Linked DNA regions of Pararhizobium sp. A13. The protein of the gene in region 2 interacts with the protein of the main gene of each other region in a pairwise test. Links are inferred from orthologs where the notes say so. Each region holds a gene or a part of one and is shown on either strand. Other genes may lie near its edges.

Evidence for each region.
Region 1: the proteins of WI754_RS07490 (region 2) and topA interact in binary tests that used the Escherichia coli proteins (3 or more experiments, as listed by UniProt). The link is inferred for Pararhizobium sp. A13 from one-to-one orthologs.

Annotation. Positions count from the first base shown.
Region 1 is NZ_CP149510.1:2,716,271-2,720,672, forward strand. The notes cover bases 1,119-4,332. They hold topA (type I DNA topoisomerase), read right to left. Parts: upstream 4,001-4,332; coding sequence 1,319-4,000; downstream 1,119-1,318. Other genes in these bases: rnr (ribonuclease R), read right to left, coding at 1,119-1,316. Also shown: more of rnr, read right to left, coding at 1-1,118. UniProt on the Escherichia coli protein: Releases the supercoiling and torsional tension of DNA, which is introduced during the DNA replication and transcription, by transiently cleaving and rejoining one strand of the DNA duplex.
Region 2 is NZ_CP149510.1:1,549,557-1,554,454, forward strand. Bases 965-3,746 are described here. They hold WI754_RS07490 (YigZ family protein), read right to left. Parts: upstream 2,757-3,746; coding sequence 2,172-2,756; downstream 965-2,171. Other genes in these bases: WI754_RS07485 (aldo/keto reductase), read right to left, coding at 992-1,978; putA (trifunctional transcriptional regulator/proline dehydrogenase/L-glutamate gamma-semialdehyde dehydrogenase), read right to left, coding at 3,005-3,746. Also shown: WI754_RS07475 (SDR family oxidoreductase), read right to left, coding at 1-467; WI754_RS07480 (DUF1810 domain-containing protein), read right to left, coding at 504-932; more of putA, read right to left, coding at 3,747-4,898.

The DNA.
Region 1 (4,402 bases), 1.2 Mb from region 2 along the record:
AGCGGCCCGGTCTGGTCGTCCGGATTGCCGTCGATCGCCGCCTGAGCCTGTTGATAGGAGAGCTTCGCCGCACTCTTCATCATGATGCGGTGGAAGGTGTGGCCGGCCTTGCGGCCTTCTTTCGAGAAGCGCATGCGGACGGCAAGCGCCGGCCGGTCGACACCTTGTTTCAGCGAGCAGAGCTCGTTGGATATGCGTTCCGGCAGCATCGGCACGACGCGGTCGGGGAAATAGACCGAATTACCACGCTTCAGGGCTTCCTGGTCGAGTGCCGATTTCGGCCGCACATACCAGGAGACGTCGGCGATCGCGACGGTAACGATGACGCCGCCCGGATTTTCGGGTGATGTATCGGGCTCCGCATGCACCGCGTCGTCATGGTCCTTGGCGTCGGCCGGATCGATGGTGATCAGCGGCAGCGAGCGCCAGTCCTCCCGGTGCGACATGGTGGCGGGACCGGCCGCCTCGGCTTCGCGGATAACGCTGTCGGGGAAAATATAGGGAATGCCGTGAGCGTGGATTGCGATCATCGAGATCGCCTTTTCCGTAGCGACCGAGCCGATGATCGATTTCACCTGCGCGCGCGGCAGGCCGAAGCGGCCGATGCGGGCGATTTCCACCTCGACCAGATCGCCGTCCTGCGCCTGTCCCTCATGACCGGAATCGACCTGCAGTTCCTCGCCACGCTTCTCGATCGGCATGATGCGACCGCCGCCGTCGGGTGACGCACGGAAGACGCCGAGCGCGGCGTTGCCGCTGCGTTTCCTGTCGAGAACCTTGATGATGCGTGCCGTGTAGGCTGGCCCGGCGCGGTCCTTGGACGGGAAAATCTTTGCCAGCACGCGGTCGCCAAGCCCGCCGACCTGCGTCTTGCCCTTGGCCTTGCCGACGGTGGATTGGCGAATAGCGACAGCCGGCGCGACGCCCGCATCCTCCGGCCATTCGGCGGGGCGGCCGATCAGTTCGCCGTCCTTGTCGCGGGTGGTGATGTCGAGCACGGTGACCGGCGGCAGGGCGCCGGGACGCACCAGCGACTTGCGCTTCTTTTCGAGCATTCCCTCTTCTTCGAGCTCACGCAAAAGCGCCTTGAGCTCGACGCGCGTTTCACCCTTCAGGCCGAAGGCCTTGGAAATCTCGCGCTTCGACGCCTTGTCCGGATTGTCGGCGATGAAGCGCATCAGCACGCCGCGCGGCGGCACGGCGCCGTGAATGATCACGGTGTCGTCAGCTGGAACCGGCATCTTCTTGCCCGCGCGTCCGAGGCGGACTGCGGGTTTGCCGGGCCGTTCGGGTCGATCGTGCGGTGTCCTGGTCACGTTCAGCCCTTCTTGGCTTTTGCTGCCGTCTTCGGCTTGGCGGCCGCCTTGGGTTTGGCTGCCGCTTTCGGCTTGGCCGTCTTCGTGGCGACGCCTTCAGCCTTTGCTGCGTTGGGCTTTGCCGTTTTGGTCGCCTTCGCCTTGGTCGTCTTGATACCGCCCTTGGCGATGCGCTCCGCAATGAGGAGAAGCGCATCTTCCAGCGTCACCGCCGCGGGGTCCTTGCCCTTCGGCAGCGTCGCGTTGACCTTGCCCCAGTTGACGTAAGGACCGTATTTGCCGTCGCGGACGGTGATAGCCCCGCCATCCGGGTGGTCGCCGATCTCCTTCAGAGCCGCTGCCGCGGTGCGACCGCGGCCACCAGGCCCCTTCGACTGTTTGTCGGCGAGCACGGAGACGGCGCGGTTGAGACCGATCGAGAAGACGTCCTCGATCGAATCGACATTCGCATAGGTACCGTCATGCAGGATGAACGGTCCGTAGCGGCCGAGGCCGGAGGAGATCATCTTGCCGGTTTCCGGATGGGCACCGATGTCGCGCGGCAAGGAGAGAAGCGCCAGCGCCTTCTCGTGATCGATGGTCGCCGGTGTCCAGCCCTTGGGCAGGCTCGAACGCTTGGCTTCCTTGCCGTCGCCGCGCTGGACATAAGGCCCGAAACGACCGGAGCGCAGGGTGATTTCCTCGCCGGTGTGCGGATCCTTGCCGAGCGACTGCGGTTCGTTCGATACGGAAGCCTCGTCGCCGCCGTTGCTGTCGGAGGAGAGCTGTCGGGTGAAGTTGCATTCCGGATAGTTCGAGCAGCCGACGAAGGCGCCGTATTTGCCGAGCTTCAGCGACAGCTTGCCGGTGCCGCAGACTTGGCAGATGCGCGGATCGCTGCCGTCCTCGCGCTTCGGGAAGACCAGCGGTGCCAGCTCTTCGTTCAAGGCATCGAGAACGTTGGTGACGCGAAGTTCCTTGGTGTCCTCGATCTGAGCGAAGAAGTCCTTCCAGAAATCGCGAAGAACATCCTTCCAGTTCAGCTCACCGGCGGAAATCTGGTCGAGCTTTTCTTCCAGCGACGCCGTGAAATCATATTCGACGTAGCGCGAGAAGAAGCTCTCGAGAAAGGCCGTCACCAGGCGGCCCTTGGCCTCCGGGATCAGCTTGCGCTTGTCGATGGTCACATATTCGCGGTCCCGCAATGTGGCGAGCGTCGCGGCATAGGTGGAAGGACGGCCGATACCGAGTTCTTCCATCTTCTTGATCAGTGTCGCTTCCGAATAGCGCGGTGGCGGCTCGGTGAAGTGCTGGGTCGAGTTGACCTTCTGCTTGGCGAGGTTTTCGCGGGCGTTGATCTCGGGGAGGCGGCCATCCTCGTCGCCGTCATCGCTCTGCTCGCCGTCTTCCTTGGCGTCGGTATAGGCCGCGATGAAGCCGTCGAAGCGGATGACGGAGCCGACGGCACGAAGGCCAGCCTTCTGTCCATTGTTATCGGCAAGGATCTCGACCGTCGTGCGCTCGATCTCGGCCGATGCCATCTGGCTGGCGATACCGCGTTTCCAGATCAGGTCATAGAGGCGCAGCTGGTCGGCATCAAGGAAACGCTTCACCTGGTCGGGCGTGCGGTTGAAATCGGTGGGACGTACGGCTTCGTGCGCTTCCTGGGCATTCTTCGCCTTGGTCGAATAGAGCCTTGCCTTTTCCGGCACGTAACGGCTGCCGAACTGACTGCCGATCGCACTGCGGGCTGCATCGATGGCTTCCGCGGCCATCTGCACGCCATCGGTACGCATGTAGGTGATCAGACCCACTGTCTCGCCGCCGAGATCGACACCCTCGTAGAGCTTCTGCGCCACCTGCATGGTGCGGGACGCGGAAAAGCCGAGCTTGGAGGAGGCCGCCTGCTGCAGGGTCGACGTGGTGAAGGGCGGCGATGGGTTGCGCTTGACCGGCTTCGCCTCGATGCTTTCGACCACGTAAGCAGCACCTTCGAGCAGGGCCTTGAGCTTGCCGGCATCCTCGCCATTGGTAACGGAACGGGGCTGTAGCCGCCTGCCTTCGGCCGATACCAGCCGTGCCTCGAATTCATCGCCGCGCGGCGTCTTCAGGAGCGCCGAGAGGTTCCAGTACTCTTCCGAAACGAAGCGCTCGATTTCGGATTCCCGGTCGCAGACAAGGCGCAGAGCGACGGACTGTACGCGGCCAGCCGAACGGGCACCCGGCAGCTTGCGCCAGAGAACCGGCGACAGGTTGAAGCCGACGAGATAGTCGAGCGCGCGGCGGGCCAGGTAGGCATCGACCAGCGGTACGTCGATATCGCGCGGATTGGCCATGGCATCGAGCACGGCCTTCTTGGTGATGGCGTTGAAGACAACGCGGCTTACCGGCTTGTCGCCGATCAGCTTCTTCTTTTTCAGAAGATCGAGCACGTGCCAGGAAATCGCTTCTCCCTCGCGATCCGGGTCGGTTGCAAGAATGAGGCCGTCCGAGGTCTTCAAGGCATCGCCGATGTCCTTCATGCGTTTGGCGGACGAGCTGTCCACCTCCCACAGCATGGCGAAATCGTCATCCGGCAGGACGGAACCGTCCTTGGCCGGCAAGTCGCGGACGTGGCCGAAGGAGGCAAGCACCTTGTAGCCTGGCCCGAGATACTTGTTGATGGTCTTCGCCTTTGCGGGCGATTCCACGACGACAACATTCATGGTCATATTCTTAGAGCAACCGTTCAAAGCTGTGCCATGCCGGGAAGAGGCGGCACAATGGGAAATATCGAAGCCCCGACATGGACAGGGATTCGCCTGCGGTCAAGTGCCGGGCTGAAAATAAGCCTATACAGCGCTATGCAACCCATGGGAGATTTTGTACGTATTGCAATTAGAGATAAATGCGTTATCGTCTTTGAAGTGTAATCGACCTGGCTGGAAAGAGGCCGAACGGGAGCTTTCAGCCTTCCGATGCGCGCGGCGGCGATGTCACAACCGAAGGGCGTTGAACTGGGTTCCGCTCGGGCATATGCGCCCTGTTTGCGGGCGGAGTTGAATGCACAGCAGGGAAAACCGATGATTCCGAATTCACCCGGCGCCGGCAAGAGAGACGCTCAGACA
Region 2 (4,898 bases):
TCCGTCACCTCGACCAGCAGCCCGCCCGGGCGCTCGATCATCAGCGGCAGCGCGTGATGGGCGGTGATCAAATGGGTGTCGATGCCGAGGCGCAGCATTTTGAGGCCATTTTCGAGATTGTGGTCCCAGACCGGCTTGTTCCATTCGAACAGATTTTCCCCGCCCCAGATGTCATTGACGAGAATATCCAGCCGCGCCTGTTCTTGTCTGATGCGCTCGATAAGCCGTTTGACCGCGCCGGCATTGAGATGATCCACCTGGACCGCTATGCCCTCGCCGCCTGCCGCAGTCACCAGTTCGGCGGTCTCCTCGATCGTCTCGGGCCGGCAATACTCCGATTGCTGTGTCCGTGTCGTGCGCCCCGTAACGTAGACGGTTGCGCCCGCCGCCCCGAGTTCGACCGCAATGCCGCGCCCGCCGCCGCGTGTCGCGCCGGCGACCAGTGCTACCTTTCCCTTGAGCGACATCGCATCTCCTGCTCTACCTTGTTTCTCCTGCGGGTCTCAGGGTCTTGCGAGAATGTCGAGTGTCCGCTGGTCGGCTTTGCCCTCGAAGTAGCGGTCGATCGCGGCTTTGAAGGGCGAGGGATCGTTTGCCGCTTCCCGAAACAGGGTCATCGACGAGCGCAGCTTCATGTCGTCGGGCGAGCCGAAGATCTGATGCGCCGTGCGATTGCGCACCGCGTTGATCGTGCGCGTGCATTGGATCAGGCGGCTGCCGAGCAGCGGATGCGCCAGATAGGCGCGGGCTTCGTCCAGGGAGGAAATGGCAAACCGCAGCGCCGTCGGCGAATGGCCGAGGCCGGCGATCTGCGGAAAGATGAACCACATCCAGTGGCTCTCCTTGCGGCCATGCTCCAGTTCGCGAAGGGCCGTGTCATATACGGGCTCCTGGGCCTCGATGAAGCGGGATAGGTGGTAGGGGTCGCTCATGCGCTGCACCTCCAAACCGGTGTGAACCGCGCCGAACTGCCCGGCGCGGTTCTTGAACGTTACCACTTTTGGTGAACGTGAACCTTGATCAAACGCTCATAGACGTCGGCTAGTTCCGCCAGCGTGTCCTCGGGGATCGTGGGAACGTCGCTGGCGGCGGCATTGGCCTGCGCCTGCGCTTCGTTGCGGGCGCCGGGGATGACGACGGAGACGGCGGGGCTCTGGAGGATCCAGGCCAAAGCGAACTGCGCCATGGAAACACCCTGCGGCACCAGCGGCCGCACCTGCTCGACAGCCTCGAGTGCGACCTCGAGCGGCACACCGGCGAAGGTCTCGCCGACATCGAAGAACTCGCCGTGGCGGTTGAACTTGCGATGATCGTCATCGGCGAACTTGGTGTCGGCGGTGATCTTGCCGGACAGGAGGCCGGAGGCCAGCGGCACGCGGACGATGATGCCGACATTCCTCTTCCGCGCCTGTTCGAAGAACAGGTCATGCGGGCGCTGGCGGAAGATGTTGTAGATGATCTGGATCGTCGCAACGCCCGGATATTCGATCGCCTTCAGCGCCTCTTCGACGGTGGAAACCGAGACGCCGTAGTTGCGGATCTTGCCCTTGACGACGAGCTGGTCCAGCGCCCCGAACACCTCCGGCCGGTAGAAAACTTCCGTCGGCGGGCAATGGAGCTGGACGAGATCAAGCGTCTCGACGCCGAGATTGGTGAGGCTCCGGTCGATGAAGGCCTCAATATTGGCGCCGGTGTAACCATCGGCAACATGTGGGCTCAGCCGGCGGCCGGCCTTGGTGGCGACGAAGGGCTTTTTCCCGCCGTGTTCCTTGAGAACCGAGGCGATGATCTTTTCCGAGCGGCCGTCGCCATAGACGTCGGCCGTGTCGATGAAGGTGACGCCGGCGTCGAGCGCGGCATTCAGCGCGCGCTTGCCGTCTTCCTCGGAAACATCCCCCCAGGCGCCGCCGATCTGCCAAGCGCCGAAGCCGATTTCGGAAATAGTGGCGCCGGTGCGCCCCAGGATTCTGTTTTTCATGTGTAATTCCTCGCCGGGCGGCAGCGCGCCCCTCCAATCCCGGCCAAATCCGGCCCGGAAACCTTGTTTACCCGCCGTTTCTATTCCGAATGTGACACGGTGGCCAGCATTCAATCTTTCGGGACGCGTACGATTTTTAGAAAAATCGTCCCTGTTTTCAATGTGTTATAAGGATTTCCGGTGAGAGTCTAAGTTAGTCTTCCAATTTGAGAGAAGCCCTGCCGCGGCTGAGGTCGAGGATGATGGCCGAGGCGGCCTTGCAACTGCCCTTGGGGATCTGCAACGTAAGCTCTGCTCCGGTGCCGGTAAAAGTCTCCGATGCGATCGTCACGCCCATGCCGGCCAGTCTGGCCTTGATGAGAGCCAGATCGGCAAATTCGCAAGTGACGGTACCGCCGATGGTTTCGATCACCTCTGTCTTTTCCGCCGCGCGCAGGCACATGGCCGCCGTGCCGCCATAGGCGCGGATCAGGCCGCCGCTGCCGAGCAGGGTGCCGCCGAACCAGCGGACAACAAGGGCTGCGACATGATCGAGCGACTGGCCGTCGATCGCCTGCAGGATCGGCTTTCCGGCCGTACCGCTCGGCTCGCCGTCGTCGTTGAAGCGATAGGTCTGGCCGATGCGGAAGGCCCAGCAATTGTGGGTTGCCGTCAGGTCGGAATGCCGCGTGACGAAATCCCTGGCCTCGTCCTCGTTCGCGACGGGGCCGCAGATGGCCAGGAAGCGGCTTTTCTTGATTTCCTGGGCGAAGGTTACAGTGTCTTTCAGCGTGTACATTGTTGCGTTATTGCAGGGAAGCAGGGAGCGAGGAACCCCCCTCTGTCGGCTATGCCGACATCTCCTCCTCAAGGGGGGAGATCAGCTGCGGCGAAAACTCCGCCAAACCAGCAAAGATGGAGGTTGCAGAAACGTCGGCACCTTTTAAGAGAACGGGAGCAGGACCGCGCTCTCCAATCTCCCTCCTTGAGGGGGAGATGTCACGAAGTGACAGAGGGGGGTAAACTCTCCTCGCGCGCCCACCCATCTTACCCGATCGACATCAAACTCGCATTGCCGCCTGCCGCCGCGGTGTTGATGCTGGTCGAGATTTCTTCCACGAGCCAGTTCAGGCAATAGGCGTTCGGATTGCGGGCCAGCTCTTCCTTTGATGCGGCCTGGACGAGGACCAGCGGACCGGGCAGGGCGGCGATCTGCTTGTTGACGGTCTGGATACGCTCGGCAACGCCTTCGATCAGCGCGCCGGCAAACGGAGCATCGGCCTTCCAGTCCGAGGTGAAGGAAATCCGGGCGGAGACAGTGGCCGGAAGCGCGTTGAGTGCGTCTTTCAGGCCCGATGCGATATCAATGACGGCATTGTTGCCAGTGGCAAGCACGGCGGCCAACTGGCGGTAGAGGCCTTCCGCGGTTTCCGGCACGAGCAGAATGCGCCCGCGCGGATGCAGTGCATAGAGATTGCGCTCGCCCACCGGACCGGCAAGCTCGGTCGTCAGCCCCAGCGCCGACTGGCTGCCGGTCTCGCGGGCGTGCTGCGCCTGGGTCTTGAGGCCCTTGCCATCCAGCCACTTGGCGAAATCGAGCAGCACCGGATCGGTGTGCACCGAACTGTGCTGCGGCGGAACCGGCGGCACCGTGACCAGGCGGCCGAGATAGAGCGGGCCGCCGGCCTTCGGACCGGTGCCGGAGAGGCCGCGTCCGCCGAAGGGTTGCACGCCGACGACGGCGCCGATGATGTTGCGGTTGACATAGAGATTGCCGGCCTTCACGCGGGAGGTGACATGGGCGATCGTTTCGTCGAGGCGGGTGTGCAGGCCGAAGGTGAGGCCGTAGCCGGTGGCGTTGATGTCGTCGATCAGCCGGTCGAGATCGTCGCGCTCGTAGCGCAGCACGTGCAGGACGGGGCCGAAGACCTCGCGCTTCAGGTCGGAAAGCTTCTTCAGTTCGACGATCGTCGGCGGAACGAAGGTGCCCTCTGCGGTGGCGGATGAAAGCGTGATCTGCTCGACCCTGGCGCCAAGTCCGCGCATCGCCTCGACGTGCTTCTCGATGATACCTTTTGCTTCAGCCGTGATCACCGGGCCGACATCGACGGCAAGCCGGTCGGTGCGGCCGATATCGAGTTCGTGCAGCGCGCCCTTCAGCATGGTGAGAACACGGTCAGCCACATCATCCTGCAGGCAGAGAACCCTGAGCGCCGAGCAGCGCTGGCCGGCGCTGTCGAAAGCCGACGCGATGACGTCGCCGACGACCTGTTCGGCAAGCGCCGACGAGTCAACGATCATCGCGTTCTGACCGCCGGTCTCGGCAATCAGCGGGATCGGTCGGCCGGACGGTGACAGGCGATCGGCAAGCTGGGCCTGGATGAGCCGCGCAACTTCCGTCGAGCCGGTGAACATGACCCCCGCGATATTCTCTGCGCCAACCAGGGCAGCACCCACGCGGCCGTCGCCCGGAAGCAGTTGCAAGGCTTCCGGCGGAATGCCGGCCTCATGCAGGATACGCACACCTTCGGCTGCGATGAGCGGCGTTTCTTCCGCTGGCTTTGCCAGCACCGGATTGCCGGCGACGAGTGCTGCGGCGATCTGGCCGGTGAAAATCGCCAACGGGAAGTTCCATGGGCTGATGCAGACGATGGGCCCAAGCGCCTGATGCGCCGGGCCGAGCGTGCGCGTCGCCTGTTCGGCGTAGTAGCGCAGGAAGTCGATCGCTTCACGCACTTCGGCGATCGCGTTCGGCAGCGATTTTCCGGCCTCGCGGACAATCAGGCCAAGCAGCGTCGGCATGCGCGCCTGCATCAGATCGGCGGCACGCACCAGGCATTGAGCGCGTTCGGCCGGCAGCACGCTGCTCCACGTCGCGCCTTCGGCAAACGCGATCTTCACGGCGCGGCAGGCATCATCTTCCGACGTCTCCGTGACCGCG